Regions from separate parts of the Nocardia sp. NPDC051570 genome, predicted to be linked through region 1. Evidence: riboswitches for the same ligand, from Rfam matches in the RefSeq annotation. Region 1 holds a riboswitch; each other region holds the start of a gene.
The links. A riboswitch is a leader RNA that binds a small molecule or an ion and turns the genes downstream of it on or off. The one in region 1 is predicted to bind S-adenosylmethionine.
Positions count from the first base shown of each region.

Region 2: linked by a shared signal. The riboswitch ahead of ACIA76_RS09030 (homoserine O-acetyltransferase) and the one ahead of ACIA76_RS28195 (rhodanese-like domain-containing protein) in region 1 are both predicted to bind S-adenosylmethionine.
Region 3: linked by a shared signal. The riboswitch ahead of ACIA76_RS22865 (aminotransferase class V-fold PLP-dependent enzyme) and the one ahead of ACIA76_RS28195 (rhodanese-like domain-containing protein) in region 1 are both predicted to bind S-adenosylmethionine.
Region 4: linked by a shared signal. The riboswitch ahead of ACIA76_RS29495 (amino acid ABC transporter permease) and the one ahead of ACIA76_RS28195 (rhodanese-like domain-containing protein) in region 1 are both predicted to bind S-adenosylmethionine.

Region 1 is NZ_JBITDI010000012.1:79,314-86,804, reverse strand. It holds gene ACIA76_RS28215 (purine nucleoside permease) at 1-687, shown strand, start outside; gene ACIA76_RS28210 (amidohydrolase family protein) at 689-1,561, opposite strand; gene ACIA76_RS28205 (FAD-dependent oxidoreductase) at 1,594-2,985, opposite strand; gene ACIA76_RS28200 (hypothetical protein) at 3,253-3,687, shown strand; SAM riboswitch class IV at 3,881-3,995, shown strand; gene ACIA76_RS28195 (rhodanese-like domain-containing protein) at 4,052-4,474, shown strand; gene ACIA76_RS28190 (O-succinylhomoserine sulfhydrylase) at 4,471-5,694, shown strand; gene ACIA76_RS28185 (dihydrofolate reductase family protein) at 5,769-6,299, shown strand; gene ACIA76_RS28180 (type 1 glutamine amidotransferase family protein) at 6,331-6,966, shown strand; gene ACIA76_RS28175 (MarR family winged helix-turn-helix transcriptional regulator) at 6,963-7,412, shown strand; gene ACIA76_RS28170 (HAD-IIA family hydrolase) at 7,427-7,491, opposite strand, start outside.
Region 2 is NZ_JBITDI010000003.1:461,616-469,106, forward strand. It holds gene ACIA76_RS09000 (hypothetical protein) at 1-569, shown strand, start outside; gene ACIA76_RS09005 (DUF167 domain-containing protein) at 610-840, shown strand; gene ACIA76_RS09010 (YhgE/Pip domain-containing protein) at 854-2,110, opposite strand; gene ACIA76_RS09015 (tRNA (cytidine(34)-2'-O)-methyltransferase) at 2,168-2,632, opposite strand; gene ACIA76_RS09020 (alpha/beta hydrolase) at 2,891-3,925, opposite strand; gene ACIA76_RS09025 (DUF3017 domain-containing protein) at 4,570-4,887, shown strand; gene ACIA76_RS09030 (homoserine O-acetyltransferase) at 4,891-6,042, opposite strand; SAM riboswitch class IV at 6,233-6,343, opposite strand; gene ACIA76_RS09035 (TetR/AcrR family transcriptional regulator) at 6,386-7,072, opposite strand; gene ACIA76_RS09040 (MFS transporter) at 7,231-7,491, shown strand, end outside.
Region 3 is NZ_JBITDI010000009.1:3,067-10,557, reverse strand. It holds gene ACIA76_RS22885 (2-oxo-4-hydroxy-4-carboxy-5-ureidoimidazoline decarboxylase) at 1-187, shown strand, start outside; gene ACIA76_RS22880 (YbaK/EbsC family protein) at 230-703, shown strand; gene ACIA76_RS22875 (flavin reductase family protein) at 815-1,279, shown strand; gene ACIA76_RS22870 (LysE family translocator) at 1,281-1,901, opposite strand; SAM riboswitch class IV at 2,114-2,227, shown strand; gene ACIA76_RS22865 (aminotransferase class V-fold PLP-dependent enzyme) at 2,274-3,593, shown strand; gene ACIA76_RS22860 (hypothetical protein) at 3,613-3,801, opposite strand; gene ACIA76_RS22855 (DUF2752 domain-containing protein) at 3,872-4,324, opposite strand; gene ACIA76_RS22850 (glyoxalase superfamily protein) at 4,365-4,742, opposite strand; gene ACIA76_RS22845 (TetR family transcriptional regulator) at 4,763-5,374, opposite strand; gene ACIA76_RS22840 (SDR family oxidoreductase) at 5,535-6,323, shown strand; gene ACIA76_RS22835 (diacylglycerol kinase) at 6,334-7,398, shown strand; gene ACIA76_RS22830 (GNAT family N-acetyltransferase) at 7,486-7,491, shown strand, end outside.
Region 4 is NZ_JBITDI010000013.1:66,511-74,001, forward strand. It holds gene ACIA76_RS29460 (SfnB family sulfur acquisition oxidoreductase) at 1-345, shown strand, start outside; gene ACIA76_RS29465 (flavin reductase family protein) at 362-880, shown strand; gene ACIA76_RS29470 (hypothetical protein) at 867-1,022, shown strand; gene ACIA76_RS29475 (hypothetical protein) at 1,029-1,670, opposite strand; gene ACIA76_RS29480 (YciI family protein) at 1,867-2,211, shown strand; gene ACIA76_RS29485 (RNA polymerase sigma factor) at 2,212-3,519, shown strand; gene ACIA76_RS29490 (SDR family oxidoreductase) at 3,476-4,336, opposite strand; SAM riboswitch class I at 4,492-4,585, shown strand; gene ACIA76_RS29495 (amino acid ABC transporter permease) at 4,597-5,538, shown strand; gene ACIA76_RS29500 (amino acid ABC transporter ATP-binding protein) at 5,535-6,299, shown strand; partial or broken gene ACIA76_RS29505 (ABC transporter ATP-binding protein) at 6,380-6,580, shown strand; gene ACIA76_RS29510 (LLM class flavin-dependent oxidoreductase) at 6,581-7,491, shown strand, end outside.

The DNA of each region.
Region 1 (7,491 bases):
GCCAGTCCGCGACTGAATTTCGACAAGGCGTACTTCATCACCGCGGGTATCGCGGGCACGCCGCCGGAGGTGGGCACCCTCGGATTCGCCGCCTGGGCTCGCTGGGTGGTCGACTTCGATCTCGGGCATCATGTGCTGCCCCAGGATGATCCGAGCGTGCCGAACAACGGCTATCTGAGCATGCCGAAGGCCGGTACCGAGGCCTACGAGCTGGATCAGCATCTGGTCGATGCGGTGTATCGCAACACCAAGGGCGTGGCGCTGGCCGACAGCCCCGCCGCCGCGGCGGCCCGCGCGGCGTTCCCGGGTCAGGCCGATCGCAAACCCGATGTGCAACAGTGTGATACGGCCACCGGCGACAACTTCTGGTCGGGCGCGGCGTCCTCGGCCCAGGCCGCGGCCATCGTGGGTATGCAGACCGGCGGGCGGGCCCGCTACTGCACCTCCCAGATGGAGGACAACGCCACCGCGGGCGCCCTGGCCCGCGCGGGCAAGCTCAATCGCTACGTATGTCTGCGCACCGCAAGCAACTTCGACCGCCCCCGCCCGGGCCAATCGGTCACCGACCTACTGACCGCGATCGATACCGGCGCGGAGAATCCGGGCTTCGGGCTGGCCGTCGAGAACGCCTATCGGGTCGCCTCGGCCGCCGCCGACTATCTGATGGCTCACCCGAACCTGGACTGAGCTACTCGATCACGGGCAGCGGAATCGTATCTCCCGGAGGGGATTTGGGGAGATACGAGCGGTGCAGCCGGAGGGTGGGGACCTCGCCGGTGGGGATGGGGAGGGTGGGCAGCGGATCCTCGTGGATCGGGCGCACCTTCACCGGCAGGCGGTAGAACGCGCGGGCGTTGTCCTCCAGGACCCGGTACATATCGGTGCCGACCATATCGGCGATGAGTTCGATATCGGAGTCCTGGAAGGGCCGCCCCGCGCGGGTACCGGGCAGATCGGAGCCGAACATCAGGGCCTCCGGATTGACCGCGTGGATGCGCCGCAGCGCCGCGGGCAGATCCATCGACACCCGGCCGAATCCGGATGCCTTCACCCGGGCGCCGCGATCGACGAGATCGAGCAGATAGGGCAGGCATTCATCGGACATGCCCATATGGTCGATCGATAGCGACGGCAGCTTCGAGATCACCGGCTCCAGCGAGCCCAGCATGGATCCGTCGATATAGAGCTCCACATGCCAGCCGACCAGCGCGTGGGCCCGCAGGGCCTGCATGGTCAGCGCCACGATATCCCCGGCGGCCCGCTTGAGATTGAAGCGCAGCGCCCGCACGCCCGCGCGGTCCAGCGCCACGATCTGCTCGTCGGTGGCGTCGGGATGCAGATCGATCACCCCGACCCAGCCGGGCCCGAGCTCGGCCAGCGCCGCGATCATGAAGCTGGAATCCGTGCCCTGGAACGACCCGCTGACCACGGCCCCGCCGTCGACATCGAAGCGCGACATGCGCTTTCGATAGTCGGCGACGGTATACGACTCGGGTAGGTAGCCCTCGTTCTCGATCAGCGGGAAGCGCGGATCGATGAGGTGGACATGGGCATCGAACACGTGATTCAGCATGCCTCAGAACGGCCGCGCGGTCACACCTTGTTCGGTTCGCTCGCGCGCAGCATGTCTTCGCGCTCGACGACCTTGACCCGCTCGCGGCCCTGCGGCTCGCCGAGGGAGCGCTCGTGGGCGTCGAGGCGGTACCAGCCGGCCCAGGTGGTGAACGGAATCCCCTTGTCCTCCAGCCACTTCGTCACCGCCTCGGGATCGGGCTGTTCGGCCGGGGCGAAGGTCGGGGCGTCGTCGAGCAGGCAGGCGATGGTCTCGTTGGCGTCGCCCTTGGTGTGGCCGATCAGGCCGACCGGGCCACGCTTGATCCAGCCGGTGACATAGGTCGCGGGCAGATAGCGGCCCGTACCGTCGGCGCCGTCGTCGGCCAGGACGCGACCGGCCTCGTTGGGCACGGTCCCGGCCTGCTCGTCGAAGGGCAGCTGCGGGATGTTCTGCGACAGATAGCCCACCGCGCGGTAGATCGCCTGCACATCCCAGTCGGTGAACGTGCCGATCGGCTTGCAGTTGCCGGTGCCGTCGAGCTGGGTGCGCTCGGTGCGCAGGCCCACGACCGAGCCGTCCTCGCCGCCCAGCACCTCGGCGGGGGATTCGAAGAAGTGCAGGAACAGCTTGTGCGGCCGGTCGCCCACATCGCGAATCGCCCACTGCTCCAACGTATTGCAGACCATGTCGACCTGCTTGGAATGCCGGCGCGCGGCCTCCGAGCCCTCGTCGTAATCGATATCCTGCGGATCGACGATGACCTCGATATTCGGCGAATGGTCCAGCTCGCGCAGCTCCAGCGGGGTGAACTTGGCCTGCGCCGGGCCGCGGCGGCCGAAGATGTGCACCTCGAGCGCCTTGTTGGCGCGCAGGCCCTCGTACACGTTCGGCGGGATCTCCGTCGGCAGCAGCTCGTCACCGGTCTTGGCCAGTACCCGCGCCACGTCGAGGGCGACGTTGCCGACGCCGAGCACGGCGACCTTCTCCGCTTCCAGGGGCCAGTCGCGTGGCACGTCGGGATGTCCGTCGTACCAGGACACGAAGTCCGCGGCGCCGTAGGAGCCGTCCCGGTCGATGCCCGGAATGCTCAGCGCGCGATCGGCATTGGCGCCGGTGGAGAAGATCACCGCATCGTAGAAGCGGCGCAGTTCCACCAGCGTGATGTCGGAGCCGTAGTCGATATTGCCCAGCAGGCGCACCTGCGGCTTGTCGAGCACCTTGTGCAGCGCGGTGATGATGCCCTTGATGCGCGGATGATCCGGCGCGACGCCGTAGCGGATCAGACCGAACGGGGCGGGCATCCGCTCGAACAGGTCGATGCTCACCTGCGCCTCGGACTTCATCAACGCGTCCGCGGCATAGATTCCGGCCGGTCCGGCGCCCACGATCGCGATGCGCAGTGGGCGGGTCGCTGCACTGTGTTCGGTCATTCTTACGCGCACCTCTGGTCGAGAATCTGTCGTCATGTCTTAGCCGTCGTTCTTAGCTTAGGCTAAGTTGACGTCGGGACCGGGGTCTGCACCCGGTTGTCGTCATCCCGTGATGCTGCGTCGTTGCTGCGCCCGGGAGCCGATCCCACCGGCCGAAGCCGGGTTCCAGCGATTCTATCGGTGGCGGCTATGGCCGGTATTCCCGGACTCGGCCGGGAATACCGAGTGTGATTCGGACCACTATCAATGACCAGCGATGATGTCTGCATGACCGATGCCGACGAACCCACTGAGATCGACCAGCGCGAGGCCCCGCGGTCCGCGGTGCCGTTCATCGCGGCCGCTGTGGTGGCGTTGCTGTTGATCGGCGGCGTGGTGCTGCTCGGCGTGCTGCGCCCGGCTGAGAACAATGTCACAGATTCCGATCGTGTGGCCGTCGCCATCCGCAATTTCGCTACGGCCCAAGCGGATTCGGATGCCAAGCGCCGCGCGACCACCGTCTGCCCCGGCTTCGACGCCGCCAAGTCCCCGCTGGGTCCCGACGCCCTCGGCAAACAGGTCGAGATCGCCAACGTCCGCGACACCACCGTCGAGGGCGCCCGCGCCCGGGCCACGGTGACCAGCAGGATCGACGGCCGCGAGCAGACCGCCACCTGGAATCTGAGCAGGCCGAACGACCAATGGCTTGTTTGCTCCCCGTAGGGCCCCGGCGTGCTTGTTCTCCTCAGGACCCCGGCGTGCCTGTTTCCCTAGGACCCTGGCGTGCTTGTTTCCCCTAGGACCCTGGCGTGCTTGTTTCCCCTAGGACCCCGGCGTGCTTGTTTCCCCTAGGACCCCGGCGTGTTCTTCGCCGGGGTTTGACATAAAGCCCGGTGACCAGGCACTCTCACTTTCAGGTCATGAGTACCAGCGTCAAGCCCCGGCTCGCTGGTCGGCAACCCTCCTCCGCGGTGGGGTGCTCCGGGTGACGACCTGGCCACGCGCCGATACCGGCGCGGCAAGTGCGGATTCGCGAGGAGGTTCATCGAATGAACGAGAAATACCGCAGCTGCTGTGAGGGACGGTCATGAGCTACGCGGGCGATATCACTCCCCAGCAGGCCTGGGAACTGTTGCGCGACAATTCGAATGCGGTCCTGATCGATGTGCGCACCGAGGCCGAATGGCGCTTCGTCGGCGTGCCGGATACCGCCGGAATCGACCGGCCCACCGCGCTGATCGAATGGGTCGACAGCAGCGGATCGCCGAATCCGCAGTTCACCGACCAGCTGAGGCAGGTCCTCGCCGACCGCGCCGCCGACAGTGATGCCCCGGTGATCTTCCTGTGCCGCTCCGGCCAGCGCTCGATCGGCGCCGCGAAGACCGCGACCGCCGCCGGATACGAACCCTCCTACAACGTGCTCGAGGGCTTCGAGGGTCCGCTCGACGCCGACGGACATCGTGGCGGCGCCGGCTGGCGCGCCCTCGGACTGCCGTGGCGGCAGTCGTGATCACCGGCGGCGCATTCGACAAACCACTGCCCGAGGGCGTCGGCCCGGCGACGATCGGCGTGCGCGGCGGCCTGCGGCGCTCGGGTTTCGAGGAGACGGCCGAGGCGCTGTATCTGTCCTCCGGCTTCGTCTACGAGAGCGCCGAGGCGGCCGAGGCCGCGTTCACCGGCGAGATCGAGCATTTCGTCTATTCGCGCTACGGCAATCCGACGGTCGCGATGTTCGAGGAGCGGATGCGCCTGATCGAGGGCGCCGAGGCCTGTTTCGCGACCGCCAGCGGTATGGCGGCCGTATTCGTCGCTCTCGGAGCGCTTCTCGGCAACGGTGATCGACTCGTGGCCGCGCGCAGCCTGTTCGGCTCCTGCTTCGTGGTGTGCAACGAGATCCTGCCGCGCTGGGGCGTGGAGACCGTCTTCGTCGACGGCGAGGATCTCGACCAGTGGGAGCGGGCGCTGTCGCAGCCCACCAAGGCGGTGTTCTTCGAGACCCCGTCCAATCCGATGCAGACGCTGGTGGATGTGCGCCGGGTGTCCGAGCTCGCGCACGCCGCGGGCGCGAAGGTGGTGCTGGACAACGTCTTCGCCACCCCGCTGCTGCAGCGCAGTCTGGATCTCGGCGCGGATGTCGTGGTGTATTCGGGCACCAAGCACATCGATGGCCAGGGCCGGGTGCTCGGCGGGGCGATCCTGGGCGCGCAGGACTACATCGACGGTCCGGTGAAAACACTGATGCGCCATACCGGTCCGGCCTTGAGCCCGTTCAATGCGTGGACGTTGCTCAAGGGCCTGGAGACCATGCCGCTGCGGGTCCGTCATTCGGTGCAGGCCGCGCACAAGGTCGCCGAATTCCTCGAGCAGCATCCGGCCGTCGCGTGGGTCAAATACCCGTTCCTGCAGTCGCATCCGCAGTACGCGCTGGCCCGGGAGCAGATGTCGGGCGGCGGGACGGTCGTCACCTTCGAGCTGGCGGCCGGGCTCGAGGGAGATGGTGCGGCCAAGAAGCGCGCCTTCGAGGTCCTCAACCGCCTGCGCATCATCGACATCTCCAACAATCTCGGCGATGCCAAGACCCTGATCACCCACCCCGCGACCACCACGCACCGGGCCATGGGCCCGGAAGGCCGTGCGGCCGTGGGGATCACCGATGGCGTGGTCCGGATCTCGATCGGTCTGGAAGACGTCGAGGATCTGCTGAACGACCTCGATCAAGCGCTGGTCTGATCGCGCGCCTCCCGCCGATGAGTTTCCGCGGGAGGCAACGTCTACTTCTGTGACTCGACAGAAGGGATGTCCCCGTGCGTATCCTGGCTCGCCTGTGTATGACAGCCGACGGCTATGTGACGACTCCGGACGGCTGGCCGCCGCAGATCATCGATCCGACGCACGGTCCGGGCAGTCACGGCGTCGCGGAATTCCTGCGCACCTGCGAGGCCGCGCTGATGGGCCGCACCACCTTCGAACCCGCACTCGCCGCCGACCGCTGGCCCTGGCCGGATCTGCGGGTCTTCGTGCTCGGCTCGCGGCGGCCCGAGGGAACGCCGGAACATGTGACCGTCGACGACGATCCCGTGCGGTTGCTGGAGCGGATCCGCGCGGCCGATCGCGGCGGCGATGTTCATCTGATCGGCGGACCCCGCACCATCGAGACCTATCGCGCCCTGGGCGTTCTCGACAGGCTCGAGCTCGTAATCCTGCCGTATCTGGTCGGAAGCGGTATGCGCCTGACCGATTCGTTCGATCCCGCCACCGATCTGGAATTCGAGAGCTCGCGTCCGCTGCCCGGCGGATCAGTCGAAATCGTGTACCGAGTGCCCTCGAAGCATTGACAGTATGCTGTCAAAATGACAGCATACTGTCATGCTGAAAACGGTACATATGGCGGTCTACGACACCTTCTCCGATTGGGAGGTCGGATACGCCACGGCGAATATCAACCGGCCGCTGTGGCAGCGCGAGCCGGGGAGCTGGCGGGTGCGGACAGTGGGTCCGAGCGCCGCGCCGGTCACTTCGGCCGGGGGCATGCGGGTGCTGCCGGATCTGACGCTCGACGAGTTGTCGCCCGCGGACAGCGCGATGCTGATCCTGCCGGGCGCCGATACGTGGGCCGAGGAGCACATGGCGGTGTTCGCCGGGAAGGCGCGTGAATTCCTCGCGGCGGGCGTGCCGGTGGCGGCCATCTGCGGCGCCACCTTCGGTCTGGCGCTCGCGGGACTGCTGGACGAGCGCCGGCACACCAGTAACGACGCGGGATATCTTGGGATGAGCGGTTATTCGGGCGGCGCGCATTTCGTCCCGGAGCCCGCGGTGACCGACGGCGATCTGATCACCGCGACCGGAATCCGGCCGGTCGAATTCGCTCGCGCCGTCCTTGCGCGACTGGGCGTGTACGAGCCGCGGATTCTCGACGCCTGGTCCGCGCTCTACGGCGAGAACGATCCCCAGGGCTTCTACACACTCGCCGCCTACGAGCAGCAGCGGACCGCGGCGCAGTGACCCGCGCGGAGCAGGAGCTGTTCAGCACCGCGGCGATCACCTCGTTCAAACTCAACGGCCAATTCCTCGCTGTCGGAGAGGAATTGGCCCGTCCGGCCGGTATCACGGTGGCCTGGTGGCAGGTGCTCGGCGCGGTGGCGCGCGAGCCACTGCCGGTCGCCGGAATCGCCCGCGAGATGGGCATCACCCGCCAGAGCGTGCAGCGGATCGCGGATCTGGTGGTGGACAAGGGTTTGGCCGAATATCGACCGAATCCGGCCCATCACCGCGCCAAACTCGTCGCCATCACCGAATCCGGCCGCGCGGCCGTACGTCGCATCGGTCCTCAGCATGCGCGAATGGCGGATCGTCTGATTTCCGAACTCGGCATCGACGCGCTGACCGAGATCGTGGCGGGCCTGACGAAACTGTCGGCCGCCCTCGACGCCATGGCCGAAAAGCCCTGAGGTCGGGCCCGCCGTCAGACCGAGAATGGATTACTGGTCCGCCCTACCAGATCCGCCACCGAATCCAGTACGAGCGTGG
Region 2 (7,491 bases), on a different contig from region 1:
CGCCACCCGGTGCGTCCTGGGGCATCAACCACCTGTTCCTGGTCGACCCGGTCACCGGCGCGGCGCGAGAGCTGGGCCAGGTCGACGGCATCAACACCGCCCTGTCGTCCGGCGCGTTCCGGGCCGACGGTCGCGAGGTGGTGTTCGCCGGATACTCGCGCGACGGAACCGCCTGCGGCACCGGGCATCTGGTGGTGGTGACGCTTCCCGACGGCCGGATCGATCCCTTCGGGCTGCCCGCGCTGTCCACCTGTTCCGCGGTCGCCGATCTGCGCTGGGTCGGTGCCACGGCGACCGCGACCGGGTTGCTGTGGGAGCCCACCTCTCCCGATCGGCTGACCGGCACGGCGGTATGGACCCGATCCGGTGTGCAATGGGACCGGCGCGGCGATGCCGCCACGCTCCGGTACGCCGCGCTGACCCCGCAGGCCACGATGCGGATCCAGCGTTCCGGGATCGACCGCGTCCATGCGGTGCATTCGGGCGATCTCGTGCTGTCGGTCGCCACCGAGATGCGAGTGCTGGCCCACGATGTCGTCGACATCGTCGTGCCCTGGGTGCTGCCATGAGGTCTACGCTGCGGGCAGCCACCGACGACAGGAGCAGCGCGTGCCGACCGTGGTCCGGGCGACCATCAAGCCCAACAGCGGCAAGGGCCCGCTCGTCGAGACTCTCGACGACGGCACCCTGCGGTTGTATGTGCGCGCCCCCGCCGTGGAGGGCAAGGCCAACAAGGCCGCGATCGAACTGCTGGCCGAGCATTTCGGCGTCGCCAAGAGCCGAGTCCGTCTCACCGCCGGTGCCACATCCCGGTTCAAGCGCTTCGAGATCGGCGACTGAGTCCGGCGCGCCGTCAGTCCTGCGCCTCGGCGGGAGCCTGCCGAGCCTGCCACCGCTCGTATCCGAGCGTGGTCAGCACCCCGACCACGACCGCGAAAACCACACCGACCGTGCACATCACGAGCGCCCGGGTCAGGCCGGCGGCGGCGAGAGCATCGAAGTAGAGGATCGATCGAACTCCGAGGTACACCTGATGCATCGGTTCGAATTCGGCGAGAGCGCCGTACAGCCGGGGCACCGCCTGAATCGGCATGATCGCCCCGGAGGACGGCAGCCCGAGTGCGATGAAGGCGAGCATGTTGATGGGTGTGCCCAGATTGTTCAACACGGGCAGCCGCAGCGCGGAGGCGACCGTCGCGACCACGGCCAGATTGGCCAGCGCGGTCATACCCACCGCGAGCGAGGCGAAGGTACTGAAACAGAACAGCGCGAGCCGATGGTCGATCGGCATCCCCAGCGCGGACGCGATCAACTGATAGCACCCCGCCATCACCAGAGCGACCACCGCGATGAGCGCCCACTTGAACAGCAGTGCGCGCCAACGAGACAGGGTCTGATCGTTGGCGAGCACGGTGTCGACGCCGACATTGATCAGTGTGCTGCTGGTGAATCCGGCGAATACCACCAGCAGCGTGTAGTAGAAGGCGGAGATGCCGTTGGCGGTGCCCTCGGGCAGCGGCGCGTGCTGGGTGGCCTCGATTCGCACGGGTTCGGCGAGCGTGACCAGTGCCGCGTCCGACAATGGCACGCCACCCGTTCGCGCCCGCTCGGTCGCCGCGGTGCCGAGCTGTCGATTGATGCCGTCGAGCACCGGGGTGAGCAGTTGTGTGGTCAGCGTGACGGCGGTCGCGCCCGCGCGCGGGTTGGTCTGCAACTCGATCCCCGGCGGTGCGGCGGGGCCGGGCCCGGGTTCGGCGAGTGCGGTCAGGCGGGCGCTGAAATCCTCGGGGATCACGATGGATCCGTAGACGCTGCCGAGCGACATCAGCCGGTCCGCCTCCGCGGCATCGGTGACCTGCAGCCGGACCTGATCGTGCGGCAGCGCGCCGCGCACCCGCTCGGCCACCTCGCCGCCGTATTCGCCCCGATCGTTGTTCACCAGCGTCAGTGGATAGTCGTGCAGGTTCCGCTGTGGATGCAGAACGCTGCCCAGATACGACAGTGCCAGCAGGCTCAGCAAACCCATTGCGATGATGAGCGGGATCGCCCACAGCTTGTGATCCCAGCCGGGACGGGTGTCTTCACCATCCTCATCGGTCGTCCATGTCACAGCGCGACGCTAACAGCACATCCTTCGCAATCGACGCATGGCATGCGATGTCGGCGCTCAGACCGCCCCCGGGAAACCCAACTGCCGCCACGCCTCGTACACCGACACCGCCGCCGCATTGGACAGATTCATCGACCGCCGCCCCGGCAACATGGGAATCCGCAGCTGATCGGTGATGTGCGGATCGGCGAACACCTCGTCCGGCAGTCCGGTGGGCTCCGGTCCGAACAGCAGCACATCGCCCTTGCGATAGGCGATATCGGTATTGCGCGTGGTCGCCCGCGTCGTGAACGCGAATACTCGCTCGGGCTGAATGGCTTCCCAAGCAGCCGAAAGGTTCTCATGCACGGTCACCGACGCCAGATCGTGGTAATCCAACCCCGCCCGCCGCAACTTCGGCTCCGACAGGTCGAACCCCAACGGCTCGATCAAGTGCAGCTGGCACCCGGTCCCAGCCGCCAACCGAATGGCATTACCGGTGTTGGGCGGAATACGAGGCTCGAAGAACACCAGATGAAGCACGGCTGTCAGTATTCCTTGCCTGCCCGTGCGATCTGCCGCACGGGGGTCGGCGATAAGCCGTCGCGCACCATGTCCTCAGCGTGGGCGATACCGGTGAGCGGGACGGAACAACGCGGCCCCGGTGGCGAACACACCGAGACGGAGCAGGGCAGTGCGAGCCGAGCTCGTCTCCTGTGTGTTCGCCCGGTCGACGGGCGTCGTGGTGTCGAACCTGCGCATGACCCTTGACCGTTCGACGCCGTGACACGTCCGGATCGGTTACTCCTCCGACAGCCCCAGGCCGTGGGCGAGAGTGGGCCAGGAGCCTTTGAACTCGTCCTGCCAGTAGCCCCAGGAGTGGGTGCCAGGGCTGTAGTGGATGGTGGCGGGGATATCGAGGGAGGCGAGCTTCTCCTCCATATGGCGGGTGCAGAAGCTGGTGGCGTTTTCGATGGCGCCGCCGACGATAACCTGGTTCACCAGGCCGATGGGGCCGAGTTGGTCCGTCTTGCCGTCGATTTGGGTCCGGCCGCCGCCGAGCTGTTCCTTGCGGCCGTCGATCGTGTCGTATTTGCCGGGGCGGCCGGTGCCGGAGGAGAGGTACAGCTCGACTCCGCGCAGATCCTCGGCATGCAGGTAGGGATCGTTGGCCTGCCATTCGGGCGAATTCGGCGGCCCCCACATGTTGGTCGGATCGCCACCGCCGGCGGCGACCGCGGTCCGCACGAAGTAGGCGCCCAGCGGGTCACTGGTCTGGGCGCAGCCGCTGTAGGAGGCGGCCGCCCGGTACAGGCCGGGCTTCGCAATGGGCAGCGCCAGAACGGAAGTGCCGGAGGTGGAGATTCCCGCGAGGGCGTTGACCCCGTTGGTGCCGAGCGCGGCATCCATCAGCGGAGGCAGCTCCTCGGTCAGATACGTCCGCCACTTGTTGCGGCCGAGGGCGGGATCGTCGTTCACCCAGTCCGTGTAGTAGCTCGCCTTTCCACCGATCGGCAGGATGAGATTCACATTCTTGTCGGACATGAACGGACGGACATCGGTCTGCGCCTGCCACGAGGCGACGCTTTCACCGGCGTCGAGGCCGCTGAGCAGATACAGGCTGGGCCGCGGCTGCGAGGTGTCCGCGGGCCGCTGGATCTCCACGGGAAATGCCTTGTCCATGGCCGCCGAGTACACCTGCAGCCGGACGTTCTGATCGTCGATCCGCTCGATACCGTCGATCCGGGAACCATCCGGGGCCATCGCACCGGTGAATACCGAGTCCTGCGTGGCGGCCGGTTCGGCGGTCGCGGCACAGACGCCGAACGAGGTCAGAACTCCGACGAGCAACCCGGTTACCACACTGTTGCTCGCCAATCGAGTGGAGCGGGAGTTGCGAGGGCATGCGCTGGCGGTCAGGTTCATGCCCCAAGCTTTCAACATCGCAATTCGACCGGCATGCAGCGACACACCCCCGGCTCGTGTGGTTTCGTCGATCGCGGGCATCTTTTGCGATTCCAACAAGCACGCGCCAGGTCCTGGTCGGCGTGCGTCGGCTATGACCAGGACTCAGGCGCTGGATGCCGCGACGGCCTGCTCGATTCGAGTGGCCATCGACTCGCGACCGGAGAATGGGAGCGGGATATCGAATAGGGGCAAAGTTATCAAGTTGAACAGAAACGATGTTTCGCTATGCGTTCGATGCGACACACATTCCCATATGTTTGCTAGTTAGTAACTCTGGTTATATTCTACTTGTAGATTACAACTTGTCGGATCGGTTGGATGCGAGAGACCACGCCACGCGCGGTACGCCTTTCTCCCGCGTATCACACGGGGCGCCGGGGCACCCCGAGGCGCAGCCCCCCTGCCCGTGCATCGGGGTGACCCCGGCACCATTCGGCGAATTCCGAATTCCGCGCAGGCCCCCACTTGTCACCGATCACATATCCCCTCCGCGATGATGCGAGAATGTCGGCGTGACCGAAGCACCCGCGTCCCATGCCCATCAGCACGGTCCGGTCGGACGGTTCCTCCGGACGAATCTGCCCATACTCCTGGTGGTGGCCGTTCTGGTGGTGGCCGCGGTGCTTCTGGCCCAGGACCGTTGGCGGCGCGGGGCATTCGTGATCGGCGGTGCGACGCTGCTGGCGGCCGCGCTGCGGTTATGCCTGCCGACGCTGCGGGTCGGCGTGTTGGCCGTGCGCAGTAAGCCATTCGACGTCGGCGCCTATACGGTCCTCGGCGGCAGCATCATCGTGGTCGCGGCGACGATCAACAGCCTTGGGGTGACCTGACGCTCAGTCCCGCGCCTTGCGGGCGAGCTCCATCGTCTCGGCGAGCAGCTTGCCTACGGCCTCGGTTTCGGTGAGGAATCCGTCGTGCCCGTCGCGCGAGCGGACCACCTCCAGCTCCTTGCAGCCGGGCAGCAGATTCGCCAGTTCCTGTTGCGTGCGAAGCGGGTAGAGCCGATCGGAGTCGACGCCGCCGACGATGCACGGCACCGCGGTGGCGGCCAGCGCGGCCTCGATCCCGCCCCGCCCGCGACCGATGTCGTGCCGGTTCATCGCCTCGGTCAGCAGGACGTAGGTGGCCGGATCGAAGCGATGAATCAGCTTCTGCGCCTGGTACTCCAGATAACTCTGCACCGCATAGCGGCCGCCGTCGCGCGGATCCTCGTCGTCCTGCGCCGCATTCTCGAAGCGGTGGTCGAGTTCGAATTCGGTGCGGTAGGTCAGATGCGCGATGCGGCGCGCGAGCCCCATTCCGGTGGTCGGCGCGCGTCCGGTGCCGTGGTAATCGCCGTCCTGCCAATCCGGATCGGCCTTGATCGCGGCGATCTGGGTGGTCTGGGTGCCGATCTGATCGGCGGTGGCGCGCGCCCCGACGGCCAGCACGAGCGCGGCGCCGACCCGCTGCGGATGGCCGACCATCCACTCCAGCACGCGCATGCCGCCCATCGATCCACCCACCACGGCCGCGAGGCGATCGATGCCCAGCAGGTCGAACAGCGCCACCTCGGCGGCTACCTGATCGCGAATGGAGATCTCGGGAAACCGGGCGCCCCAGGGTCGTCCGTCCGATGCGAGCGAGGTGGGGCCGGTGCTGCCCTTACAGCCGCCCAGCACATTGGTAGCGATCACGCACCATTCGCGGGTGTCCAGCGGGGCGCCCGGACCTACGCTGCCGTCCCACCAGCCGGGCAGCGGATGCAGTTCGTCGGGCGCGCCGACGACATGCGAATCGCCGGTGAGCGCGTGCTCGACCAGCACCACATTGTCCAGATTCGGGGACAGCTCACCCCAGCGCTGCACCGCGAGTTCGACGTCCTGGATCACCGCGCCGTTCTCGAGGCGCAGGTCGCCGATGGCGATCGTCTCCAGGCGACCGTCGGGCGGGGGCAGCAGCGCGGCCGCCGTCTGCGGGGTGCTCGACTCGATGCTCACGGTCACCGGGCCGCCGCCGTTCGAAAAGAACACACGATTTCGATGGTAGCGACAGGGTGTTTGCCCTCGATGTGCATGATTCGGGGCGCGGTCGAGTTACTCATGGGCCTGCTCCAATGGGACGCCGAACTGGGCTTGCTGGTGTTATCGGACTTCAACAAGCGAACAGCAACAACACATGGTGGGGACCTCCTGATCGTGGCGCTTGCTCCCGGCCCTCGGGAGCCCGGTCATCACCCGGAGCACCCCACCGCAACAGGAGGGTTGCCGGCCAGCGAGCCGGGGCTTGGCGCTGGCGCTCATGACCTTCCCGCGATAGTAACCGATCGCCGAGACGGGGCGCGAACGGCTACCGCGCAGCACCGCTTTCGGCCGATCCCGAGGCCGAACATCCCCGAGTCAGCGGGAGCACGCAGCGCTGCACGAATTCGTCGAAGGCGCCGCGGACCGCGCAGATGGCCGCATGTGCGGAGTCCATGGGGTCGCGGTCCGGCAGCGTGGCGTCGCATTCGATCCCGGTGCGCATGATCGCGTTCCAGGTCCCGGCGATCAGCCGGACGGTCATCGAATCCGGATCCGCGCCGATGCGCTCGGCCAGGGCGGAGTGGATCTCGATGGTCTTGGTGTCGGCGATGTCCATGCTGCGCGCGCGCACGGTCGGGCTGGTGCGCATGATCCGCTGCATGTGCTGGAACCACTCGAAGGGCAGTGTCTGCCCGGCGATGCTGGCATTGGTCACGGCCAGGTACGTGTCGAACAGGGCCTGCAGCTCATTGCCCGTCACTGGCTGTTTGCGCAGCTCGTCTCCGATGAGCTTGGCGAAATCCACCAAGGGCGCGAGGACGATGTCCTCCTTCAACTCGAAGTAGCGGTTGACGGTGCGCGGGGAGACGTCTGCGGCGTCGGCGATCTGCTCGACGGTGGTCGCGTCGAAGCCGTGCGCGTCGCACATCCGCAGCGCGACTTCGATGATCCGGCGTCGAGTCTGCTGCTTCTTGCGTTCCCGCAGGCCGGGCTGGGCTGGTGACTCGAGCATGGTCCCAGTCTATCGCCATCGGCTCTTATTGTGACGAGAGACGCCAAATGTCAGTCTGCGACATTTTTCTCTTGACGCCAATTGTCCTCAGGTGCCAGGATTGCTGACACGTTCCAATGATGCGACGGAACTGCTTACTTCCACTCAGGAGTCCCCACATGACCGACATTGGGACCGCAGAACTCGCTCCCTCTCAGACCTCGACCCGGCCGAAGGGTCCGGCCCGCTGGTGGGCCCTCGGCGTACTCGCCCTGGCCCAGCTCATGGTGGTGCTGGACGCCACCATCGTCACGATCTCGCTGCCGTTCGCCCAGCGTGATCTGCATATCAGCGACGGCGACAAGCAATGGATGCTCACCGCCTACACGCTGATCTTCGGCGGCCTGTTGCTGCTCGGTGGCCGGCTCGCCGACTATCTG
Region 3 (7,491 bases), on a different contig from region 1:
CCACGAGGCGCTGCTGGCCGCCATCGACGCGGAATTGCTGGCCCTGTCCCCGGCCGATCTGGATCGGGTATTCGATTCGCTTGTGCACGAACAGTTCTCGGCCCGAACCGTCGGGGAACTGTCCCGAATCATGCGCGACCACGTCGACCGGCTGCTCGGCCCCGCCGAGGGCTACCCCGAATACTGAATTCGCCCGACAGTAGCCCGATTTCGCCTCTACGCTGGTGCCATGCGCAGGTCGTTGCCCCCGGTGACATCCCGGGTCTCGGACACGCTCATCGCGCGCGGACACCACGGCGTGATCGTCACCCAGTCCGAGCCCACCCACACCGCCGAACAGGCCGCCCAGGCCCTCGGGGTGGCGGTGGGTGCGATCACCAAATCGCTGGTGTTCCTGCTCGACGACGATCCGGTATTGCTGCTGGTCTCCGGCGCCCATCAGGTCGATATCGAACGCACCGGGCAGCGGCTCGACGGCACCCTCACCCGGGCCTCGGCGGAGGTGGCGCGCGAGGTGACCGGCCAGCCCATCGGCGGTGTCGCACCGGTCGGCCATCCCACCAATCTGCCCACCTACGTGGACAACGCACTGTCGGGCCACCGCGAACTCTGGGCCGCCGCCGGACATCCGAATACCGTCTTCCGCACCTCGTTCACCGAACTGGTCCGCATCACCGCGGGGCTGGCCATCGATGTGGATTGACCCACGATCGGAATATCGCAGGCCCGAGCGACGTAGGTTAGGGCTGTGACCGATCGACTACGGGCGCCCGACGATCTGAGTGGCATCACCGCGACGCAGTACCGCGCGGCGATGCGGCACTACCCGGCCGGAGTGACCATCGTCACGGTGAATTCGGCGACCGGGCCGGTCGGCTTCACGGCCACCTCCTTCGCCTCACTATCGCTCGAGCCCCCGCTCATCTCGTTCAATATCGCCCACACCTCCTCCAGCATCGAGGCCATGCTCGCGGCCGACTCGCTGGTCGTGCACTTCCTCGGCGAACATCAACAGCATCTGGCCCAACGGTTTTCGCGCACCGCGGACGAGCGCTTCACCGACCGCTCGCTGTGGACCACCCTCGATACGGGCGAGCCGGTACTACACGGCACCCCGATCTGGGTCCGGGCCACGGTGCGCCAGCTGATCCCGATCGGCGATCACACCCTGGTCGTCGGCCTGGTCACCCGGGTGCACGACAACACCGACGACCATCCGATCGCCGCACCGCTGCTCTACTACAACGGCACGTACCACCGGCCGACCGGATTGCACTGACTCAGCCCGCCGACGCGACCGTCCCGATCCCCAGTACCGCAAGGATTCCCCCGCTGATCTGTTCCAGCCGATCGCGCACCCGCTGTCGGCGCAACAGCGTGGCGAGCCTGGCCGCCGCCACCGCCAGCAATACCATTTCGGTTGCGGCGACCGATGATTCGATCGCACCGAGCGCCAGCGTATGCGCGAAGGTCGCCTCGGTCAGGAACTGCGGTAGCACCGCGAGATAGAACAACCCCACCTTCGGATTGAGCAGCGTGCACAGCAGTCCCGCGCCGAACGCCGAGCGCGTGGACACCGACCGTGGCGCCGACCGCTCCGCCTCGACCGCCCGAGCGCGCCGCTGTGCGATCAGCGTCCGAATGCCCAAGTACACCAGGTAGATTCCGCCGATCACCTTGACCACGCGATACGCCGTCGCCGACTGTTCCAGCAGGGTCGCCACCCCCGCGGCCACCACGACGGCCCATGCGATACCCCCGACCGCCGACCCGATCGCGGAGGTGATCGCCGGTCGTCGCCCGACGATCGAGTACCGCAACACCAAGAACGAATCGGGCCCCGGCGTCAGCGATAACACCACACAGACCCCGACGAACCCCAGCACCAGCGACACGCTCATCGCCACATGAAATCCCAGATCAGCGCCGCGAGCAACGGAATTACCCCGAGGCTTCCGCCCCTGGTTCCCTCCTCCATCAGTACCCCGGCACGCCCCTGGTTCCCTCCTCCATCAGTACCCCGGCACGCCCCTGGTTCCCTCCTCCATCAGTACCCCGGCACGCTCTTCGCCGGGGTTGACAAGATCGCACGCCATCTGTCAATCTCGGGTCAGGTCATGAGTGCCAGCGTGAAGCCCCGGCTTGCTGGCCGGCAACCCTCCTCCGCGGCGGGGTGCTCCGGGTGACGACCAGGCTGCTGCCCGACCGGGCGCGGCAAGCGCGGACTCCGACCATCGATATCCCCGGAGTCCCTCATCCGAAGGGATTGCCCGATGACTGCCATTCTCGATCAGACCTGTGCCCCGCTCGCCCGTGTCTCCGGATGTGATCTGCGAGTTCCGTTGGTACAGGGCGGAACTCGCGTCTACGCCAACTTCGACTACGCCGCCAGCGCCCCGGCCCTGGCCCAGGTCACCGACCGGCTGACCGAACTGCTGCCCTTCTACGCCAGCGTCCACCGCGGCGCGGGCTACGCCTCGCGCATCTCCACCGACTGCTACGAATCCAGCCGCGATTCGGTGGCCCGCTTCCTGAACTGCGCCGACGATCAGGTCGTCGTCTTCACCCGCAACACCACCGACTCGCTGAATCTGCTGGCCTCCTGCGTGCCCGGCGACACCGTGGTGCTCGATATCGAACATCACGCCAACTTCCTGCCCTGGACCCGGCACGGCCGCCGCGTGGTGCCCGCGGCCGACACCGTCGAGGAGACCGTCCGCCGCGTGGTCGCCGAGCTGTGCGCCAAACCGGCCGCGCTGCTTGCGATCACGGGTGCGTCGAATGTCACCGGCGAGGTGCTGCCCCTGGAGCGGCTGGCCACCATCGCGCATCAGTGCGGCGCGCGCATCCTCGTCGACGCCGCGCAGCTGGCCCCGCACCGACGCATCGATCTGCAGGCCCTCGACATCGACTACCTGGCCTTCTCCGGTCACAAGTTGTACGCGCCGTTCGGCGCCGGAGTACTGGTCGGTCGCCGCGACTGGCTCGACGCCGCGCAGCCCTATCTCGCGGGCGGCGGCGCGGTCAAGGAGGTCGGCACGACCGAGACCGAATGGGCCTGCGCACCGCAGCGCCACGAGGCCGGATCCCCGAATGTGCTCGGCGTGGCCGCCCTGGCCGCGGCCTGCGACGCGCTGGGCGCGCTCGACGAACGGACCGCGATCGAGCATGAGCGCCGCCTCGCCGACCGCCTGCGCGCGGGTCTGGAAGCCATTGCGGGAGTTCGATTCCTGCGCATCTGGCCGGACAGCGCCGACAGCGTCGGCATCGTCGCGTTCACCCTGAACGGATTCGAACCGGGTCGCGTCGCGGCCTATCTGTCCGCCGAACACGCCATCGGCGTCCGCGACGGCCGCTTCTGCGCCCACCCCCTGCTGGCCCGCCTCGGCGTCGACGGCGCCCTGCGCGCGAGCATCGGCCTGGGCAGCTCCGCCGCCGACGTCGACCGCCTGATCGAGGCCATCGCCACCCTCGTCGAGCGCGGCCCGCAGTGGAATTACACCCGCACCGACGGTCAGTGGAATCCGGCCCCGGAGACCCGTCCACGCCTCGCGCCGGAGTCGGGTGCGGGCGCGGCGCCCTGCTCGTTCTGAACGCGGATCGCTCCCGGTACTACGGCGTCAGATAGCGCTCGGCGAGCTCCTCGATCAGCGGATCGTCCTCGGCCACCGCGTCGAGGGCCACCAGATCGTTCTCGACCGACACCTGCCGAGTGTCCTGCTGCTCGGGATCGGGAGCGCCATCCTCGTTCAGCTGTCGCAGGATCTTCTCGCGCACACGCGCCTTCAGCGAATCACTCATGGTGTCAGCATGCCCAGTCCGCCACGATCAACCCCGGACCACCACGCCACGAGTCGGCCGGAACACCGGATCAGACCGGTGCGAGCCAGCTACCCCACGGGGTGTTGCGCACGACGGAGAACACCATCAGCAGCGTCAGCGTGATCCACAGACCGGTGCGATTCAGCCGGAACGACACCGCACTTCCCGGCTGCCCGCGCCAGCGATGCAGTGCCCAACCGCCCCACCACGCGGCGAAACCGACGATCAGCGGCAGCAGCAGCGCATTGCTGTGCATCGCGTCCAGAATCCGTCCCTCGGTGAGGTTGTGCACGGCCCGCAGGCCGCCGCAGCCGGGACACCACCAGCCGGTCAGCGCGTAGAACGGGCAGATGCCGTAGGACCCGGATACGTGCGGATCGCGGAAATGCAGTACGGCCGCCACACCCACCGCGGCCCCGGCCACGAGCAAGGGCTGCCCGAGCGCTCGCCAGCCCGGCCGGATCTCGCCCCGTGCGGCGGGCAGTGCATGCGCGGTGTTCACAACAGTCCACGGTAGCGGTCGGCGAAGCCGCTCCGCCAGATCAGTCGGACTGGGCGAAGCGCAGCGTATTACCGAACGGATCGACCACCTCGAAACCCGGTCCGCCCGGACCGTCCTCGGGCGGACCGGGCCGCGCATAGCCGTAATCCTTCGCCGCGAGTTCGGTATGCAGCGCGTGGATGTCACCGACCGCGATCCACACCACCGTGCCGGGCGTGCCGTCGCCGTGATGTTCGCTGAGGTGTACGGCCGCCTCCGAGCGCGACACCTGGGCATACAGCGGCAGTGCCGGTTCGAACCGATGCTCCCAGTCGACGGTGAATCCCAGATAGACGCAATAGAATTCATATGCCTTACGCACATCGAAGATGCGCAGCACCGGAATCGGGGCGGCGAGACGGATCGCGTCGGAGACCATACCCCGATGGTGTCGGATCCTCATCGACTCGCGACCCGTTCGACTGCCGGCGCGGTGAGCACCCCCGCCAGCATGTCCACGACCTCACCCGAGGCCGCGGGGTCGGCGGCCTCGGTCGTCCCGGCCTCCACCGCGCGCTCGTGATCGGCCAGCAGCGCGAACAGCACGGTCGGCAGCGTCCGCAGCCGCCGCAGCCGCAGCCGCGACGGCAGTTCGGGCAGCGCCCGATCGAGCCCGCGCATGATCACCCGCACCGAGGTGCGGGCCTCGGCGTCGAGATTGGCGGCATCGGTGACCGAGGGGTGGGTGCGGATCTGTTCGAGAAACCGTCCGTAGTGCCCGATTCCGTGCCGAGTGCCCAGTTCGAACATCGGAATCACCAGGGCCGCAAGCAGATCGTGCACGCCGTCGCCGTGGCGCTGCGCCAGCAGCTCCAGTCGCCGCACCTCCAGGGTCGCCATCCGCAGCTCGACCACGGCCGCGATCAGCGCGTCCCGGGAACCGAAGTGGTACTGGATGGCCGAGTTGTTGCGCTGCCCGGCGGCGGCGGCGATATCGCGCAGCGGGACGGCCGCGCCACGCTCGGCGATCAGCCGCTCCGCCGCGAGGATGAGCCGCTCCCGGGCCGTCATCGCTTCCACCTTCGGAAGAATAGCCACTCACCAGGCATTCGAGTACTCATCCTTGACAGTTAAGCGTTTGTTCTTAACACTGCTTGTGACGCCCGTCACCGCCAATCCGCCGGGGGGCCAAGACGTTTCGCCGCGGGCATCCGAAGGAGGACCACCCGCCATGATTCTCGACACCTTCCGCCTGGACGGCCGTGTCGCCGTCGTCACGGGGGCCGGGCGCGGCATCGGCGCCGCGACCGCGCTCGCACTCGCCGAGGCGGGCGCCGACGTCGCCATCGCCGCCCGCACCGCGGCTCAACTGGACACGGTCGCGGACCAGGTCCGTGCGCTGGGCCGGCGCGTGGTCGCCGTGCCATGCGATCTGTCCGATCTATCCGCCGTGACGGCCTTCGCCGAAACGGCCGCCGCCGAACTGGGCCGCCTCGACATCGTGGTCAACAATGTCGGCGGCACCATGCCGAACACCTTTCTGACCACCACTCCCGAATTCCTCGAGGACGCCTTCCGCTTCAATGTGTCCACCGCACATGTCCTGACGCGGGCCGCGGTGCCGCATATGCTGCGCGGCGACGGCGGCAGCGTGGTCAACATCTCTTCGATGATGGGCCGGGCGGCCGGGCGCGGTTTCCTCGCCTACGGCACCGCCAAGGCCGCGCTCGCGCACTGGACCCGCTTGGCCGCAACGGATCTCGCGCCGCGTATCCGCGTCAATGCGATAGCGGTCGGCTCGGTGCTCACCTCCGCGCTCGAGGTGGTGGCCGGTCAGCCGAAGGTGAAGGCGGCGATGGAGGCCGCCACCCCACTGCAGCGGCTGGGCGAGCCGTGGGAGATCGCGGCGGGCATCGTCTATCTGTGCGCACCGGCGGGCGGTTATCTCACGGGCAAGGTGCTCGAAATCGACGGCGGCATCGAGAGCCCGAATCTCCAACTGGGCGTGGCGGATCTGTGAGGAGCGGGCGATGACCTATCGCGTAGTGCAGTGGAGCACCGGCAATGTGGGGCGGTGGGCGCTGCGGTCCATCATCGCCCGCCGCGAACTGGAACTGGTGGGCGTCTGGGTCTCCGGACCGGATAAGGCCGGTAGAGATGCGGCCGAACTGGCCGGGCTCGACGAACCCACCGGCATCCTGGCCACCACCGACGCGCAGGCGCTGCTCGCGCTGCGCCCCGACTGCATCCTGCACACGGCCATGGCCGACGACAGGCTGGCCGATGCGATCGAGGATCTGAAGACCTTTCTGCGCGCGGGAATCAACGTGGTCTCCAGCAGCCCGGTCTTCCTCCAATTCCCGTACGGCACCTTGCCTTCCGAGGCCATCGATCCGATCGTCGAGGCCGCCCGAGAAGGCGGGGCCTCGCTGTGGGTCAACGGCATCGACCCCGGCTGGGCCAACGACTGGCTGCCACTGCTGATCACCAGCGGCAGCGAGCGCATCGATCGGATCGTGTGCTCGGAGCTCATGGACTACTCCACCTACGACAATCCGAAGGTCCTGTTCGACATCATGGGCTTCGGCGGCACACTCGACGAACTGCCCATGCTGCTGCGCCCCGGCATCCTCACCCTCGCCTGGGGCAGCGTGATCCGCCAGCTCGCCGCCGCGCTGGATGTCGAATTGGACTCCGTCACACAGCATTTCGAACGTTTGCCCGCGCCCGAACCGCTGCGGGTAGCGGGCCGCACGGTGGCGGCGGGCACCGCCGCGGCGCTGCGCTTCCGGATCAGCGGAATGCGTTCCGGCCGTGAGATCATCGCCGTGGAGCACGTCACGCGCCTGCACCCCGCGCTGGCCCCCGACTGGCCGCAACCGACCGGAAAGGGCTGCTACCGAGTCGAAGTCGAGGGCGAACCCGACTATCGGCTCGATCTCCAGCTCTACAGCGGCGGCGACCACGCCCGCGCCGGTGTCGTCGGCACCGCCGCCCGTCTGGTCAGCGCGATCCCCGCGGTCGTCGAGGCCGCTCCCGGACTGCTCACCGCCCTCGATCTCCCTCTCACCACCGGGCGCGGCCTGGTGTCCTGAAACCTGCTGTCCGGCACGGAAATCCGCATGCGCCCGCCGATCGGCTCCCGGTAGGCTCGATCACTGATCGACGGCGCGGGAGGCAGCATGCGG
Region 4 (7,491 bases), on a different contig from region 1:
TTCGGCGAACTCGCCGTCGCGGTCGTGACGGCCGAGGCGACGCTCACCGCGGCCGGGCTCGCCGTCGACGCGGCCACCATCCCGGATCCCGGACCGGAGGCGGCGGCCGCCGCCTCGCTCGCGGTGGCCACGGCCAAGATCGTCGCCGATCGGGCGGCCGACGAGGTCGCCTCGGCCCTGTTCGAGGTGGGTGGAACCCGAAGCGCGGCAGCCGATCTCAATCTGGATCACTTCTGGCGCAATGCCCGCACCCACACCCTGCACGATCCGGTGCGCTGGAAGTTCCAGCACATCGGCCGGGCAGTCCTGCACGGAACGCCGCCACCGCTGCACGGCGTCATCTGAGATCGGAGTGGTGAATATGGCCGAGCTGACCGGGATTCCGGCGGACAGGGCCGGTCTGCGCCGGGCCTTCGCGGCGTTTCCCAGCGGTGTGGTGGCGGTCTGCGCCGAAATCGATGGCACCGCATCCGGATTGGCGGTGAGCACCTTCGTGCCGGTATCGCTGGATCCGCCGCTGGTGTCGTTCTGCGTGCAGAACGGCTCCACCACCTGGCCGCGCCTGGCCGCGGCCGGCCATCTGGGTTTGAGCCTGCTCGGCCTGGATCAGGAGGACGCCGCCCGCTCGCTGAGTTCGCGTGTGGGCGACCGCTTCTCGGGCGTGGGCCTGCATCGGGGTGCGGGCCATGCGATCTTCGTCGACGGTGCCTCGGCCTGGCTCGAAGGCAGCGTAGAGACCCAGGTGCCCGCGGGCGACCATCAGGTGGTCATCCTGCGCATTCATCGCCTGGCCACCCGCACCGACGTCGATCCGCTGGTCTTCCACGGCAGTCGCTTCCGCCGCCTGCATCCGGAGGAGGTACTCCATGGAGCCCGCTGAATCCCGTTCGCTGCGTGCGCTGTTCGCCGAGGACGCGCGTCGCTGGCTGGAGAACTGGCGGACCGGGCGGGATCGCTCGGGCCGCTGGTCGTGGGTGAACCTCGACTGGATCGGCAGTGTGATCGGACCCGCCTCGCTCTAAGCTGCCTCACACCGGATGCGACGGCCGGAAACACAGCCGTCGCCGCGTGCCCGGGCTCGGGCTGGTGTGTTCGACCACCGCGGCCGCCAGCCCGCGCGCCTCGATATCGTGCTGGTACATGTCCTGGCTGAATCCGTCGAGGTGAACCAGGGTGTGCCGGATGAGCATCGGCCCCACTTCGGGCGGTTCGGTACATGCGCGGCGATAATCCGAGGCCGCCCGCGGATCCTCGGTGAGCGCGGCCAGCGCCCCGATCCGCACCCGCTGGGTCAGCCCGGCCCAGATTCGCGCCTCCTCCGCGGTGCGGAGTCGCCGCCACCCGCCCCGATAGTCCAGATCCCGGATGATGTCGTCGGCCGGTTTGCCCAGGCGCGTCTCACACACCACGGCCCACAGCGCGCACAGCCAGCTCAGCGCCCGCAGGGTGTGCAGCGGTTCGCGCCGGGTCTCGAGTTCGTCCTCGGCCTCGTCATGGGTGTCGAGGTTCACCCAGCGGAACACCAGCGATTCGATCTCGGTCAGGAAGCCGCCCGGCAGATCGTCCACATCCGGACGCCCGATGCGCACCGCGCGGCCCGAGACCAGATCCCGCAGTTCGACCATGTCCGCGTCGGCGGTCCGCACCCAGCGGTGCGATTCCCTGGTCATCCTTGGGGCCCCCAGGTCGGTGCGGCAGGGCGCGATACCGCCCACTCGGATTGAGCCATGAATCGGACCGGCCCGCAAGCGCAGATTCTCAGGGTCGGGCTGGCAGGATCTCCCGGACGGTGTCGAATCAGGGCCAGCCCGTTCGTGTAGAGGATGAGAGCCGGTGACGGATCGGCTCATGGCGAAGGAGCACATCATGCCCGAATACCTGCTCAACATCTATCAGCCGGAGGCAGGGGAGCCGCCGGCGGATCTGGCCGAGATCATGCGCGAGGTCGAGGCGCTCAACGACGAGCTGCGGGCGGCCGGTTCGTGGGTGTTCGCGGCCGGGCTGCACGCACCTGATACCGCGACGGTCGTGCGGGCCCGGGGCTCGGAGATATTGATCACCGACGGCCCGTACGTGGAGAGTAAGGAGTACATCGCCGGATTCAGCCTCATCCGCGCGGTCGATCTGGATGAGGCGCTGGCGTGGGGGCGGCGATTGGCGGCGATTCTGCGCGGACTCCCGGTGGAGGTCCGACCGGTCATGGGTGACTGAATGAATCCGCCTGTGAGCCCGGATGTTTCGGCGGTGTTCGCCGAGCACTACGGCCGGGCGGTAGCCAGCCTGATCCGCGTCTTCGGCGATATCGATATCGCCGAAGACGCGGTCCAGGACGCCTTCACCACCGCCGTGCAGCGCTGGCCCGCCGAGGGCATCCCGCCGAGTCCGCCGGGCTGGATTATCACGACCGCGAGGAATCGCGCGGTGGACCGTCTCCGGCGCGAGGCGGCCCGGGCGGACAAGTATGCCCAGGCCGCTCTGCTCAGCCTTTCCACATTCGCCTCCGAGGACGGGAACCCTTCCTCAGGTTCCCCGCCCGGGGACCCCTCCCCAGGTTCCCCGCCCGCTTTTGGCGGGGACGAACGTCTGCGCCTTATCTTCACCTGCTGCCACCCCGCGCTCGCGATGCCCAATCGCATCGCCCTCACCCTGCGCCTGTTGGGCGGCCTGACCACCCTCGAGATCGCCCGCGCCTTCCTCACCTCGGAATCAACCATGGCGCAACGCATCTCACGTGCCAAGGCCAAGATTCGCGCCGCCCGGATCCCCTACCGCGTACCCCGGGACGCCGATCTGCCCGAACGGCTCGGGGCCGTGCTGGCGGTCGTCTATCTCATCTTCACCGAGGGCCATACCGCCTCCAGCGGAACGCAATTGACGCGTGGGGACCTGTGCGCCGAGGCGATCCGGCTGGGCCGCGTGCTCGTCGAACTGATGCCGGATGAGCCGGAGGCCGTCGGCCTGCTGGCCCTGATGCTGCTCACCGAGGCCCGCCGCCCGGCCCGCCACACGGCCGACGGCGCCCTGGTGCCGCTGGCCGATCAGGATCGCGGCCGATGGGATCGCGAGCTCATTGCCGAGGGGCATCGGCTGGTGCGAGAGTGCCTGTGCCGCAATCACCCCGGCCCCTATCAGATCCAGGCCGCCATCAATGCCGTACATACCGATGCCGCGACCGCCGCCGATACCGATTGGGATCAGATCCTGCGGCTCTACGACCAGCTCGCGGCGGTCGCACCCGGCCCGATCGTCTCGCTCAACCGGGCCGTCGCCGTCGCCGAGATCGACGGCCCGGCCGCGGCGCTGGCGCTCGTCGATGAACTACCGCTCGCGGATTACCACCTTTACCACGCGATCCGGGCCGACCTGCTGATCAGGCTCGGCCGAACCGCCGAGGCCGCAAGCGCATTCGCCGATGCCCTCGCGCGGACCGGCAACGCCGCCGAGCGCGACCACCTGCGCCGCCGCAGCGCCGACCTCACCGGGACAGCGAATTCTCCTGGGCCGGGAGCAACTTGTTGAGCTGCCGGTTCGCATACCGCATCACCATCTCGTAGGGCCAGGCGAACTTGCGGGCGAACCAGTAGCCGATTCGGATATCGGTCGCGGTGTGCACGAGATAGCGATTGTGCCTGATACCGGCGAGGATCCGATCGGCCACCTGCTCCGGCGTCGCCGCGTGGCCGACGAAGGCTCCGCGCAGCTTCGCCACCCGCGGATCGTCCGGATCGACGCCCACGATCTCTGTCGTCCTGACCATCGGGGTGTGCACCGCGCCCGGGACGACCAGGCTCACCCCGATGCCGTACCGCTCCAGCTCGAAGCGCAGCACCTCCGAGACCCCGCGCAGCCCGAACTTCGCGGCGCTGTAGGCGGCGTGCCACGGCAGCGCGAGCAGTCCGGCCGCCGAGGAGACGTTCACCAGATGTCCGCCACGCCCGGCCCGGATCATCGGCGGGACGAAGTTCTCGATGATGTGGATCGGCCCCATGAGATTCACCTCGACCATCGAGCGCCAATGCCGATGTTCGAGGTTCTCCACGGTGCCCCAGGCGGAGAGGCCCGCGATATTCATGACCACGTCCAGGCTGCCGTACTCGTCGTGCACCCGCTCGGCCCACGCGGTGACCGCGTCGTAGTCGGAGACGTCGAGTGTCTGCGCGTCGAGCACCTCACCCCCGGCCGCGCGGATCAGCTCGACCGTTTCGGCCAGCCCCGCGGCGGCGATATCGGTGAGCACCAGGCGCGCACCCGCGCGCGCGGCGGCCTGCGCGGTGGCCCGGCCGATACCGCTGGCCGCGCCCGTGATGAGGCATATCCGGTCGGTCAGATCCTTCATGAACGTTCACCCTAGCCATTGCGAACATCGTTGTACACAGTGCTGTTTCCCCCCTCGGAATTCCCCGTCGGTAAACGGGAAAACCCGCTGCCAACAATTGAATTCACGTTGATCGGGACGGCAGACAGTCGCACCGATGTCCGATACGTTCGAATTCACCATCCAGAGCGGTTGAGAGATCTGGCTCGACGAGACCGCAGCAACCCCCCGCGGGCCGGGTGCGGGTGCTACCGCCAGGACCGATGGAGGATCGCGATTCCATGACCACTGTGGCCGCTATCGATCCCTCCGGCACCGTCGAGGTGGCCGAGGACACCCTGCCGGTGGCGCGTACCCGGCACCCGTGGCGCTGGCTGATCGCCGTCGTCGCGCTGGTGCTGGTGGCCCAGTTCGCGCACGGCCTGGTGACCAATCCCGGCTGGGACTGGCCGACCTTCGCCCGATACTTCGCCGCCGATTCGGTGCTCGCGGCGCTGAAGCTGACCGTGGAGCTCACCTTCTGGGGGACGCTGTTCGGATTCCTGCTCGGTATCTGGCTGGCCGTGGCGCGATTATCGAAAGTCCCTGTGCTGCAGGTGATCGCCTGGGCATATGTCTGGGCGTTCCGCTCGATTCCGCTGATCGTGCAGCTGCTGTTCTGGTTCAACATCGCCTATCTGTACAAGCGCCTGTCGATCGGAATCCCGTTCGGCCCCGCGTTTTTCAGCTTCGATGTGAACGGGGTGATCAGTGGATTCACCGCCGCGGTCATCGGGCTGGCGTTGCATCAGGCGGCGTATTCGGCCGAGATCATCCGCGCCGGAATCATTTCCGTGGATCCGGGCCAGCTGGAGGCGGCCAAATCGCTGGGCCTGCCGTGGCGGCGGCAGTTCTTCACCATCGTGGCGCCGCAGGCCATGCGCGGCATCCTGCCCAATGCGGCCAACGAGGTGATCAGCCTGTTCAAGGGCACCTCGATCGTCTCGGTGATGGCGATCGCCGAGCTGTTCTACCAGGTCCAGGTGATCTACGGCCGCAACGGCCGGGTGGTCCCGCTGCTGATGGTGGCGACGGTCTGGTACATCGTGCTCACCAGCGTGCTGACCGTCGTGCAGTACTACATCGAGCGCCACTTCGCCAAGGGCGGCCATCGCGAGCTGCCGCGCACACCGTGGCAGCGCGTGCGCGGCAAGCTCGCCGAGATCACGGGGGAACGCCGATGAGCGCGTACACGGTCGAATTACGGGGCGTACACAAGCAGTTCGGCGCCAACGAGGTGCTGCGCGGGATCGATCTCGCGGTGCGCCCGGGCGAGGTGACGGTGATCCTGGGCCCCTCGGGTTCGGGCAAATCGACGCTGCTGCGGACGATCAACCACCTGGAGAAGGTCGATGCGGGGACCGTGCGGGTGGCCGGAGAACTGGTCGGCTATCGCCGCAAGGGCGCGAAACTGCACGAACGCAGCGAACGGGAGATCCTGCGCCAGCGCTCCCGCATCGGCTTCGTATTCCAGAGCTTCAATCTGTTCCCGCATCTGACCGTGCTGGAAAACGTTGCACTGGCCCCGATTTCGGCGCAGCGCCGTCCCCGCGCCGAGGTCGAGGCGGAGGCGGTCGATCTGCTCGAGCGGGTCGGACTGGCCGATAGGGCGCAGGAGTATCCGCGACGGCTGTCCGGCGGCCAGCAGCAGCGGGTGGCCATCGCCCGCGCGCTGGCGCTGCGCCCCCAGGTGGTGCTGTTCGACGAGCCGACCTCCGCGCTGGATCCGGAGCTGGTCGGCGAGGTGCTCGACGTGATCCGGGCGCTGGCCCGCGACGGCGCGACGCTGGTCATCGTCACCCACGAGATCGGCTTCGCCCGCGAGGTCGCCGACACCGTGGTGCTCATGGACGCCGGGCGGATCGTCGAACAGGGCCCGCCGGGTCAGGTGCTCGACGATCCGTCCCATCCGCGCACCAAATCCTTTCTCGCACATGTTCTCTGAGGGAGATGAGACGTTGTCCCGCAACTACTCCGCGGTCCGCACGGTGCATCACATCGCGCAGGACGATGCCCTGGCCGCCCCTGAGCTATCTGTTCATCACCCACGACCTGGCCGTGGTCCGGCGCGTCGCAGACCGGGTGGCGGTCATGAACGCCGGGCGAATCGTCGAGACGGCCGGCATCGCTGAGCTTTTCCATCATCCGCGCCATGAGTACACCCGTGAACTGCTGTCGGCCATTCCGGGCGCCGGGCGGCCGATCGCCATCGAAAGGACGGCCTGAATGACCCATTCACAACCGCTGCTGGGTGTCGAATTGTCCGGCACCGGAACACATCCCGCCTCGTGGCGGCGCGCGGATTCGCGCGCCGAGGAGCTGTTCACCGCCGGATACTGGCTCGACGCCGTACTCGCGGCCGAGGCCGCGGGGGTGGATCTGGCCTTCCTGCCGGATTCGTTCGCACCGCAGGTTCAGGGCGCGGTCGGGCGGCTCGAGGCCGTGGGCATCGCCGCGCGGGCGGCCGCGGCGACCCATCGGATCGGGCTGATTCCGCAGGCGCCGGTCACCCACACCGAACCGTTCCACGTCTCCAAGGCGATCGCGAGCCTGGATTTCGCCACCCACGGCCGGGCGGGCTGGGAGGTCACCGTCTCCTCGGGTCAGGCCGCGCTGTTCGGCCGCAAGGCCGAACAGGATCCGGCCGGGCTGTGGCACGAGGCCGATGAGGCGGTGGAGGTGGTGGCCCGGCTGTGGGACAGCTGGGAGGACGATGCCGAGATCCGCGACCTGACGACCGGCCGCTTCATCGACCGCGACAAGCTGCACTACATCGACTTCGTGGGCGAGAACTTCTCGGTGAAGGGGCCCTCGATCACCCCGCGGCCGCCACAGGGTCAGCCGCCGGTGGCGGTCCGGGCCGAGGATGCGCACAGCACCCGCGTCGCGGTCCGGCGCGCCGACCTGATCCGCGTCGCCGCACCGGATCTCGACGCCGCGGCGGGGATTCGCGACGAGCTACGGGCGGCGGTCGCGGCGGCCGGTCGCGATCCGCGATCGGTCTCGGTGCTGATCGATCTCGATGTGCATCTGGCCGCGACCGAGGAGGCGGCCGCGGCCGAATTCGATCAGCTCGAGACGTGGACGACCACACCACCGAAGGCGTTGCGGCATATCGGAACTCCGGCGACCCTGCG